2 linked regions of the Methylobacterium mesophilicum SR1.6/6 genome follow. The protein of the gene in region 2 interacts with the protein of the main gene of each other region in a pairwise test. Links are inferred from orthologs where the notes say so. Each region holds a gene or a part of one and is shown on either strand. Other genes may lie near its edges.

The links.
Region 1: the proteins of uvrB (region 2) and uvrA interact in binary tests that used the Escherichia coli proteins (3 or more experiments, as listed by UniProt). The link is inferred for Methylobacterium mesophilicum SR1.6/6 from one-to-one orthologs.

What each region holds. Positions count from the first base shown.
Region 1 is NZ_CP043538.1:336,772-342,148, reverse strand. Bases 583-4,288 are described here. They hold uvrA (excinuclease ABC subunit UvrA), read left to right. Parts: upstream 583-923; coding sequence 924-4,088; downstream 4,089-4,288. Also shown: MMSR116_RS01640 (zinc-binding alcohol dehydrogenase family protein), read left to right, coding at 1-99; MMSR116_RS01635 (cupin domain-containing protein), read left to right, coding at 110-535; MMSR116_RS01625 (transporter), read left to right, coding at 4,614-5,377. UniProt on the Escherichia coli protein: The UvrABC repair system catalyzes the recognition and processing of DNA lesions. UvrA is an ATPase and a DNA-binding protein. A damage recognition complex composed of 2 UvrA and 2 UvrB subunits scans DNA for abnormalities.
Region 2 is NZ_CP043538.1:4,533,406-4,538,406, reverse strand. What follows is about bases 1,254-4,583. They hold uvrB (excinuclease ABC subunit UvrB), read right to left. Parts: upstream 4,229-4,583; coding sequence 1,454-4,228; downstream 1,254-1,453. Other genes in these bases: MMSR116_RS21540 (hypothetical protein), read left to right, coding at 4,510-4,583; MMSR116_RS21550 (hypothetical protein), read left to right, coding at 1,254-1,435. Outside these bases: MMSR116_RS21560 (pyrroloquinoline quinone-dependent dehydrogenase), read right to left, coding at 1-487; MMSR116_RS21555 (ankyrin repeat domain-containing protein), read right to left, coding at 550-1,077; more of MMSR116_RS21550, read left to right, coding at 1,217-1,253; more of MMSR116_RS21540, read left to right, coding at 4,584-5,001. UniProt on the Escherichia coli protein: The UvrABC repair system catalyzes the recognition and processing of DNA lesions. A damage recognition complex composed of 2 UvrA and 2 UvrB subunits scans DNA for abnormalities.

The DNA of each region.
Region 1 (5,377 bases), 4.2 Mb from region 2 along the record:
TACGGGCGGATCGACGCCGCGAACCTGCGGCGCGCCCACGCGCTCATCGAGAGCGGGCGCGCCAGGGGCAAGATCGTGCTCGAAGGTTTTTCCAGTTAGGGAGGACGCGATGGCGGAGACGGCGGGAACCGGCATCTTCGACGTGGCGGCGCTGGCGGCGTCCCTGCCCGACAGCGCAACGACCCTCCTGGTCGACACCTACCTGACCGACCGGGAGGCGGCGAGCGCCCGGGTGTTCCGGGTCTACCGCCCGACCCCGCCGCACTACCACGCCACCTGCGACGAGTACCTCTACTGCCTCTCGGGCCGGGGCACGTTCTGGATGGGCGACCCCGCCGCCGTGACGGCGTTCGGCCCGGGCCAGCTCCTGTTCTTCGAGAAGGGCACGGTCCACGCCATGCCGGAGATCGAGCCCGGGACGCCGGTGGTGTTCCTGTCGATCGACACGCCCCGCCGGGCGCCCACCGACATCGTCTTCGTGAACCCGGAGGACGGGACGCCGGCCAGCTTCATGGCCCGCAACGCGGAGGGGTGACGATCAGGAAGCGCGGGCATCGGCACCTGTCGAGGATGAGAATCCGAGGGTTGGGATCTGGCGACGTGGGATCTCAGCGCCCGCGATGCGGCACCGGAGATGGGCCGACGTCATCGCGCGCGCAGCGAAGCGACCCAGGGCGGCGCGACATCGCGGAGCGTGGCGCCCTCTGGATGGCTTCGCCGCGCTCGCCAAGACGGTTGCGCATCCACGGAGCGGTTGCCGCCGTACGCGTTTCGTTCTAGCAAGGGCGGCGCATGACGGGCCTGCGTCCCGCCGGCCGCATCTTGCCGTGGGCCTCGTGGGCTCGACATGAGCGGGAGCGGCGGCTGGCCCGCGCGCGAATCCGACTCTGACCGCGTCGACGCCTCGAAAGACCGCCGCCCTCATGGCCAAAGCCCAAGCTGGAAGTCGTGTCGCAAGCCGCGCCGGCGCCGCCCAAGCCGCTCCCAAGATGCCCGCCAAGGAAGCCCCGACGAAGGCGGCCTCGACGAAGGCAGGCTCGACCAAGGCAGCCCGGCCCAAGTCGGCCGGCCCGAAGGGCGAAGCGTCCGCGGCCCGGACCGAGGCGGCCGTCGACGCCAAGCTGGCCGCCCTGTTCGACGCCGCCCCGGCAGCGCCAGAGGACCGGCGGGTCATCGCGATCCGCGGCGCCCGGGAGCACAATCTCAAGAACGTCGACCTGACCATCCCCCGGGACAGGCTCGTGGTCTTCACCGGGCTCTCGGGCTCGGGCAAGTCGTCGCTCGCCTTCGACACGATCTACGCCGAGGGGCAGCGCCGCTACGTCGAGTCGCTCTCGGCCTATGCCCGCCAGTTCCTGGAGATGATGTCGAAGCCCGACGTCGACCAGATCGACGGGCTGTCGCCGGCGATCTCCATCGAGCAGAAGACCACCTCGAAGAACCCCCGCTCCACCGTCGGGACGGTCACCGAGATCTACGACTACATGCGCCTGCTCTGGGCGCGGGTCGGCATCCCCTACTCGCCCGCCACCGGCCTGCCGATCGAGAGCCAGACCGTCCAGCAGATGGTCGACCGGGTGCTGGAGCTGCCCGAGAAGACCCGGCTCTACCTGCTGGCGCCCGTGGTCCGCGGGCGGAAAGGCGAGTACCGCAAGGAGATCGCCGAATATCAGAAGAAGGGCTTCCAGCGCCTGCGCGTGAACGGCGAATACTACGCCATCGACGACGTGCCCAAGCTCGACAAGAAGTTCAAGCACGACATCGACGTGGTGGTCGACCGGATCGTGGTCCGCGCCGATATCGGCGCGCGGCTGGCGGATTCCTTCGAGACCGCGCTGGAACTCGCCGACGGCATCGCGGAGGTCGTGTTCGCCGACGCCCCCGAGGGGGAAGAGCCCCGGACCATCACCTTCTCGTCCCGCTTCGCCTGTCCGGTCTCGGGCTTCACCATCGCGGAGATCGAGCCGCGGCTGTTCTCGTTCAACAACCCGTTCGGAGCCTGCCCGACCTGCGGCGGCATCGGGCACGAGATGCGGATCGACCCCGAGCTGGTGATCTCCGACCCGGGCCTCAGCCTGAAGCGCGGCGCGGTCGGACCCTGGGCGAAGTCGACCTCGCCCTATTACGGCCAGACCCTCGACGCGCTGGCCGAGCATTTCGGCTTCAAGACCGGCGTCCCCTGGCAGAGCCTGTCGGAGACGGCCCGTGCCATCGTGCTGTACGGCTCGGGCAAGCAGGCGGTCCGCTTCGCCTACGACGACGGCTTGCGCAAGTACACGGTCAACAAGCCCTTCGAGGGCGTGATCCCGAACCTGGAGCGCCGCTACAAGGAGAGCGATTCCGACGCGGTGCGCGAGGAGATCGGGCGCTTCATGAGCGAGACGCCCTGCGCCGCCTGCGGCGGCAAGCGGCTGAAGCCGGAGGCGCTCGCCGTGAAGGTCGCCATGGCGGACATCGCCGACGTGACCGCCCTCTCGGTCTCCGAGGCCCACCGCTGGTTCTCGGAGCTGCCGGACAAGCTCACGGCGAAGCAGAACGAGATCGCGGTCCGAATCCTGAAAGAAATCCGCGACCGGCTGACCTTCCTGGTGGATGTCGGCCTCGAATACCTGACGCTCGCCCGCGGCTCCGGCTCACTCTCGGGCGGCGAGAGTCAGCGCATCCGGCTGGCCTCGCAGATCGGCTCGGGGCTGACCGGCGTGCTCTACGTGCTGGACGAGCCCTCGATCGGCCTGCACCAGCGCGACAACGAGCGGCTGCTCGGCACGCTCAAGCGCCTGCGCGACCTCGGCAACTCGGTGATCGTGGTCGAGCACGACGAGGACGCGATCCTGCAGGCCGATTACGTGGTCGATGTCGGCCCGGGCGCCGGCATCCACGGCGGCGAGATCATCGCGCAGGGCACCCCCGCGGAGGTGCTAGCCAATCCCGCTTCGCTCACCGCCAAGTATCTGACTGGCGAAATGTCAGTCCGAACCCCGACCGCGCGTCGCAAGGGCCGGAAGGGCAGGCTCGGGCTGTTCGGCGCACGGGGCAACAACCTCAAGGACGTCGACGTCGAGATTCCGCTCGGCACCTTCACCTGCATCACCGGCGTCTCGGGCGGCGGCAAGTCCACCCTGGTGATCGACACGCTCTACAAGGCGGTGGCCAAAAAACTGAACGGCGCCCTGGAGCACCCGGCCCCCTACGGCCGGCTGGAGGGGCTGGAGCATCTCGACAAGGTCATCGACATCGACCAGTCGCCGATCGGGCGCACGCCGCGCTCGAACCCCGCCACCTATATCGGCGCCTTCACGCCGATCCGCGACTGGTTCGCGGGCCTCCCCGAGGCCAAGGCCCGCGGCTACCAGCCGGGGCGCTTCTCGTTCAACGTGAAGGGCGGGCGCTGCGAGGCCTGCTCGGGCGACGGCGTCATCAAGATCGAGATGCACTTCCTGCCCGACGTCTACGTCACCTGCGACGTCTGCAAGGGCAAGCGCTACGACCGCGAGACCCTGGAGGTGAAGTACCGGGGCAAGTCCATCGCCGACGTGCTCGATTCCACCGTCGAGGAGGCGGCCGAGCTGTTCAAGGCGGTGCCGGCGATCCGCGACAAGCTCGAGACCCTGAAGCGGGTCGGCCTGCACTACGTCCATGTCGGCCAGCAGGCCACCACCCTGTCGGGGGGCGAGGCGCAGCGCGTGAAGCTCTCGAAGGAGCTGTCGAAGCGCGCCACCGGCCGCACCCTCTACATCCTCGACGAGCCGACCACCGGCCTGCACTTCCACGACGTCGCCAAGCTCATGGAGGTGCTCCACGAGCTGGTCGACCAGGGCAACACCGTGGTGGTGATTGAGCACAACCTCGAAGTGATCAAGACCGCCGACTGGGTGATCGACATGGGCCCCGAGGGCGGCGACGGCGGCGGGAAGGTCGTGGCGCAGGGCACGCCGGAGCAGATCGCCCGCGCGACCGCGAGCCATACCGGCCGGTTCCTGCGCGAGGTGCTGGAGCGGCGCCCCGCTCCGCAGGCCGACCGGCAGGTCGACAGGACGGTCGACAGGCAGGTCACCCCGCACCCGGCCCGCCGCAGCGCCGCCGGGTAGCGCCGCGCGTCGAATCCGAGTCGGCCGGCACCCGGCAGAATTTGCCGGGTGCCGGCCGGCGGACCCTTGCCGCGGGCGGTGATTCGAGCTGCCGGACGAGGAATGTATCCCAGATCGGCCCCGGATCGGGCCGGTGCCGGCCCGATCCGGGGCCGCGGGCCGGCGCCGGTGGCCTACGCGATCGCCAAGCCCGACTTGCCGGATCCTCCCGCGATCGCGGGCGGCAACAGCTTGACCGTTCAGCGATATTTTGCCGAAACGACCCTCGATCTCCTGCCTGGGGATAGTGTTGCATCGCCGCAAAAATGCGGCTTTTGCGCAACGGTTGAGCCGGTTTTGGCCTTTCGGCGAGCATTCCACTGTCTTTCCGGAGGTCTCTGTAGAATAGTCGCAGACGTTGAGACGGGCAGGCTCCGTGGGGGCGCTCGGCACATCCGAAGCCGGCAGCCGCGACAGGCGAGCAGACCGGCAGGGACGTGCCGAATGCGGGACGGATGCCTTGGGACCTTGGGAAGGAATGAGAAAATGATGAAGAACTGGCTCGCGGCCGGTACGGTCGCGCTTACGGTTGGCATGGCCTCGACCATCGCTCAGGCACAGACCACCACCGTACCGGGCGAGCAGGTCGGCCTCGCCGTCGGCGCTCCGCTGCCTGAGGGCGTCTACGCGATCAACACGTTCCTCTACCGCCAGACCGCGCCGTCGGTGCCGGTGGACGTCGGCGTCAACATCCCGGTCCTCGTCTGGTCGACCCCGCTCGTCCTGGCCGGTGGCCGCTTCGAGCTGGCCCTCGCCCCGCCGACCGTGTTCGCCTTCGGCAAGAACCGCGGCAACGCCAGCATCCGCGACGTGTCGGTCAACGTCGGCACCTTCGTCGGCGGCATCTGGGCCTTCGACCTCGGCAGCAACTTCGGCGTCAGCCTGCTCGGCGGTGTCTACCTGAACGAGCTGGACGGCGACCGCGGCGTCCTGGTCGGCCGGAATGGCGTCGCCCTCGGCGGCCCGCCGCTGCTGCCGCAGCTCGCCTCGAACACCTACCGCTTCGGCATCGCCGGCAGCTACACCGGCAACGGCTGGAACCTGACCGCCAACCTGACGGCCAACATCTACGACTCGCCGGCGAAGTTCCCGGGCTTCAACACGGTCGGCTTCGGCAACACCCGCGGCCCGTTCATCATCTCCGACTCGCTGAACCTCGACCTCACGGCGACCAAGAAGTTCGGCAACTTCGAGATCGGTGCCATCGGCTACGGCACGTACAACTTCGACATCAGCGCGGCGAGCCTCGC
Region 2 (5,001 bases):
CGGTCTCGGTCTCGCCCTCCTCCGGGCGCACCGCCTCCTTGTCCCAGACCATCCGGCCGGTCTTGGCGTCCAGCGCGATCAGGCGTCCGTCCATGGTCGCCTCGAAGACGAGGCCACCGGACACGGCGAGCCCGCGGTTTGAGGGCGGCCCGAAGATCTTCTCCGTGCGCGGCTTGTGCGTGTAGGTCCAGACGGGCTTGCCGGTCTTGGCATCGAGCGCCGCGACGTTGTTCTGCGTCGTGGAGACGTAAAGGGTGCCGTCCACCATCACGGGCTGGGCCTGGAAGTAGCCCGTGACGCCGGTCTGGAAGAGCCAGGCGGGTCGCAGCCGGGCGACATTGTCGCGGTCGATCTGGGTCAGATCGGAGAAGTTGCGGTTGCTCGGATCGTGGCCGAAGGCCGGCCATGGGGTTTCGGCGGCGGAGGCCGCGAAGGCAGCAGACCCAGCATAGCTGGCAAGCAGGGCAACGCCGATCCAACGCGACAATTTCTTCTCCCGATAAGACGCATGTCGCGCCGGAAACACATTCGATTCCGGGTATGGCCCCGCTAGCGCTTCGCCACCCCGTCGAGCTGGGCCGGCGTCGCCTGCGCGCCCATCGCCCGCGCCATATCGGCGGCGCTCTGGCCGGAGATGTCGCGGCGCTCCGGGTCGGCCCCGTGCCGGAGGAGGAGATCGACCATCTCGGTCCGGTCGAACATCGCCGCCGTCATCAGGGCGGTGCGGGTGCCGTCGCCGACCCCGTCCACCGCGGCACCGTGCTGAAGCAGCAGCCGCGCGATAGCCAGATCGTTCTTGAAGGCCGCGCCGGCGAGCGGCGTCTGGCCGCGGTCGTTGGCTAGCTCCGGGTCGCCGCCGGCCTCGAGGATGATCCGGGCCGCCGCCTCCTGGCCGCTATAGGCGGCGAGCATCAGCAGGCTGTCGCCCTTGTCGTTGCGCAGGTTCGCCGGCAGCCCCTGGCCGAACAGATCGGCCAATTCCTCGGCGTGGCCCATCCGAGCATACTGGAAGACCCGGGCGGCGAAGGCGAGGGTGTCGTCGTCGAGGGTGGGGCGTGCGTTCGTCTCGGATGCCATCGCGTGCTCGTTTCTCACCGAGGTCTGATCTGGGCCCCTGCGGCACTGGCGTCCAGCGTCGCCGGGAACAGTTTCGCCGGCACGCTCGTTCCAGCCGCCAACGCGGGCTGGGATGGCCCGGCCCTTCCGGAGCGCCACGATGCCCCGCCCGTTCGAACCCTTCGCCGATGCGCTGCGCACCGCGCGCGAGATCGTTCGGGATCGCGGAGGCACCCTCGCGGAGGCAGCCGTGCAGGCGGATCCCCGCGCCTACGACGAGGCCTGTAACGCCCTCGTGGTCCGGATCGCGCAGGCGATCGTCGATGCGGGCGATGCCGCGGCCACCCATCGCGCCGGCCGGGACAACGCGGCAGCATGAGGCTCCGGCGGCGGCCAGTCAGCCGCGCCGCCGCCCGCCGCCGCCCTTGTACTTCGGCTTCTGCCCGCCGAGCCCCTGGGTCGAGCGCGGCTTCGGCCTCTCCTGCCAGACCGGTGCGAGGCCGCCCACCGGCAGCTCCCGGTCCGTCCCTGGGCCCATGTTGTCGAGGTCGGGCTTGGCGATGCGGCTGCCCCCTGCCCCGCGCGGCGGCTTCCGGCCGAACTTGCCGGCCTCGCGCTCCACATCGCCCTGCCGGGCCATCGGATCGTCCGAGACCAGAAGCTCGGTGGCCTGAAGCCGCTTGAGCTCGTCGCGCAGCCGCGCCGCCTCCTCGAAGTCGAGATCGGCGGCGGCCGCGCGCATGCGCTTCTCGAGGTCCGCCATCACGGCCTTGAGGTTGTGGCCCACCGTGATGGCATCCTTGGCCAGACCGGTATCGACCTGGACGTGGTCGCGCTCGAACACGCTGCTGAGGATGTCGGCGATGCCGCGTTTCACGCTCTGCGGTGTGATGCCGTGCTCGGCGTTGTAGGCGAGCTGCTTGGCGCGGCGGCGCTCGGTCTCGGCCATCGCCCGCTCCATCGAGCCGGTGATGGTGTCCGCGTAGAGGATGCAGCGCGCATCGGCGTTGCGGGCGGCGCGGCCGATGGTCTGGATCAGCGAGGTCTCCGACCGGAGGAAGCCCTCCTTGTCGGCGTCGAGGATCGCCACCAGGGCGCATTCCGGGATGTCGAGGCCCTCGCGCAGCAGGTTGATGCCGATCAGCACGTCGAAGGCGCCGAGCCTGAGATCGCGGATGATCTCGATCCGCTCCAGCGTGTCGATGTCGGAGTGCATGTAGCGCACCCGCACGCTGTTCTCGTGCAGGTACTCGGTGAGGTCCTCCGCCATGCGCTTGGTCAGCGTGGTCACGAGCGTCCGGTAGCCGGCCTGCGCCACTTCGCGGACCTCGCCCAGCAGGTCGTCGACCTGACTGCGGGCCGGGCGCACCTCGATCACCGGGTCGACGAGGCCGGTCGGGCGGATCACCTGCTCGGCGAAGACGCCGCCGGTCTGCTCCATCTCCCACTTGCCGGGCGTGGCCGAGACGTGGACGGTCATCGGCCGCATGGCGTCCCACTCCTCGAAGCGGAGCGGGCGGTTGTCGAGGCAGGAGGGCAGCCGGAAGCCGTACTCGGCGAGCGTCGCCTTGCGGCGGAAGTCGCCCCGGTACATGCCGCCGATCTGCGGTACGGTGACGTGGCTCTCGTCCGTGAAGACCAGGGCGTTGTCGGGCAGATACTCGAACAGGGTCGGCGGCGGCTCGCCCGGCTTCCGGCCGGTGAGGTAGCGGGAATAGTTCTCGATGCCGTTGCAGGCGCCGGTGGCCTCGATCATCTCGATGTCGAAGGTGCAGCGCTGGTCGATGCGCTGCGCCTCGATCAGGCGGCCCATCTTGATCAGCTCCTCGATGCGGCCGTTCAGTTCGGTCTTGATGCCCTTGATCGCCTGCTGCAGCGTCGGGCGCGGCGTGACGTAGTGCGAGTTGGCGTAGACCTTCACGAACTTCAGCTCGGAGATGGTCTTGCCGGTGAGCGGGTCGAACTCGACGATGCTTTCCACCTCGTCGCCGAACAGACCGATCCGCCAGCCGCGGTCTTCCAAGTGGGCCGGCCACAACTCGATCGAATCGCCTCGGACCCGGAAGGTGCCGCGGGCGAAATCCGACTGGATGCGCTTGTACTGCAGGGCCACGAGGTCGGCGATGAGCTGGCGCTGCTCGATCCGCTCGCCGAGCGAGACCGTGAACGACATCGCCGTGTAGGTCTCGACCGAGCCGATACCGTAGATGCATGAGACCGAGGCGACGATGATGACGTCGTCGCGCTCCAGCAGGGCGCGGGTGGCGGCATGGCGCATCCGGTCAATCTGCTCGTTGATCGAGGATTCCTTCTCGATGAATGTGTCGGAGCGCGGGACGTAGGCCTCCGGCTGGTAATAATCGTAATAGGAAACGAAGTATTCGACGGCGTTGTCGGGAAAGAACGCCTTGAATTCGCCGTAGAGCTGCGCGGCCAGCGTCTTGTTGGGCGCCAGGATCAGGGCCGGGCGCTGCGTCTCCTCGATGATCTTGGCCATCGTGAAGGTCTTGCCCGAGCCGGTGACGCCGAGCAGCACCTGGTCGCGCTCGTGGGCCTGCACGCCGGAGACCAGTTCGGCGATGGCCTTCGGCTGATCGCCGGCCGGCGTGAACTCGGATTTCAGCGTGAACCGGACGCCGCCCTCGGATTTCTGCGGGCGCTCAGGCCGGTGCGGGACCCAGGTCTGGCCGTTCTTGAACAGCGGGTTGCCCTCGGTGAGCAGCCGTTCCAAGGCCGTCACGGTCGCCGAGGCGCCGCCGTCGCTGCCGGGATCCGGCAGGTCGGCGCCCTCCGGAGCGGGGCCGTCCTCGGGCGGTGTCAGGCCGAGCGCCTGGGCGAGGCGCGGATCGACATCCGCGGCGTCTCCCAGCGCGTAGCCGGCCTGCGGCGCCTCCGCGAAGCCGTCGCGGGCGATCTCCGCCCGGCGGGTGGCAGCCTTCCCTCCGGCCTTGCTGGAGCCCCCCGCGGGCGTGTCGCGCCTCGCCCTGCCCGGTCGCGCGGGCTTCCCGGGTGCTGCTTCCGGCGCTGCTTCGGCCGGCGGCGGCCGGTTGCGATTGAGAGCGGGATTCAGCAACTCGGCCAGATAGGTGTCGAGCGGTTTCAGCTCGGGCTTCGAGGCCTTGGCGGACGTGCTCAAGACGGAAGCGGTGCGCGGTTTCTTCGGCGTCGGCATGTGCCCAATATGGTTCCGGCACGCGCCCGGAGAAACCCCGTGCCCTACGGTGTTTGACGATCATTGATCGCTCTCTGCCCGATCCGGCGTATTTCGGGCGCCGGGCCGAGACCTGGCACGCAATTGCAACTTCTAGGTAGAATTCGCCGCGCGCCGGTCTCGACGGACGGGATCAAGCCTGAAACTATTCGGACCGATGATCCGAGCGGACGGGTTGCGACAATCATGTTCGGCCGATACTTTGTGATGCAAAGCATGCTGCGGCGCGGGGATTGAGCCACGTGCAGGACCTGGACAAGGCGCTGGCCGACATCGTCGCGATCCGCTCGCAGATCGCGCGCGATACGGCGTTCCGCGGTCTCGGCGCCGCGACCGTCGCCGGCACCGGCGGCTTGGCGCTCGCCTGTGCGGCCGGACAGGCCCTGTGGCTCGGCGATCCATCGGCCCGGAGCGGCCTTTTCTTCGGCCTCTGGGTTGCGGCGGCGCTGGTGGCCTTCCTGATGATCGGCATCGAGGCGATCCGGCGCAGCCGCCGCCTGCATTCCGGCCTCGCCGACGCGATGGTCTGGAACGCGATCGAGGTGTTCCTGCCGGCCGCCGGCGCAGGCGCCTGCCTCGCCTTGGTGATCGCGCGGTTCGCCCCCGGCGAGGTCTGGATGCTGCCGGGCCTGTGGCAGGTGCTGGTGGGCCTCGGCCTGTTCGCCTCGGCGCGCATACTGCCCCGGGCGGTGCAGGGCGTCGGCGCGTGGTACCTTCTCGCCGGTCTCGTCGTG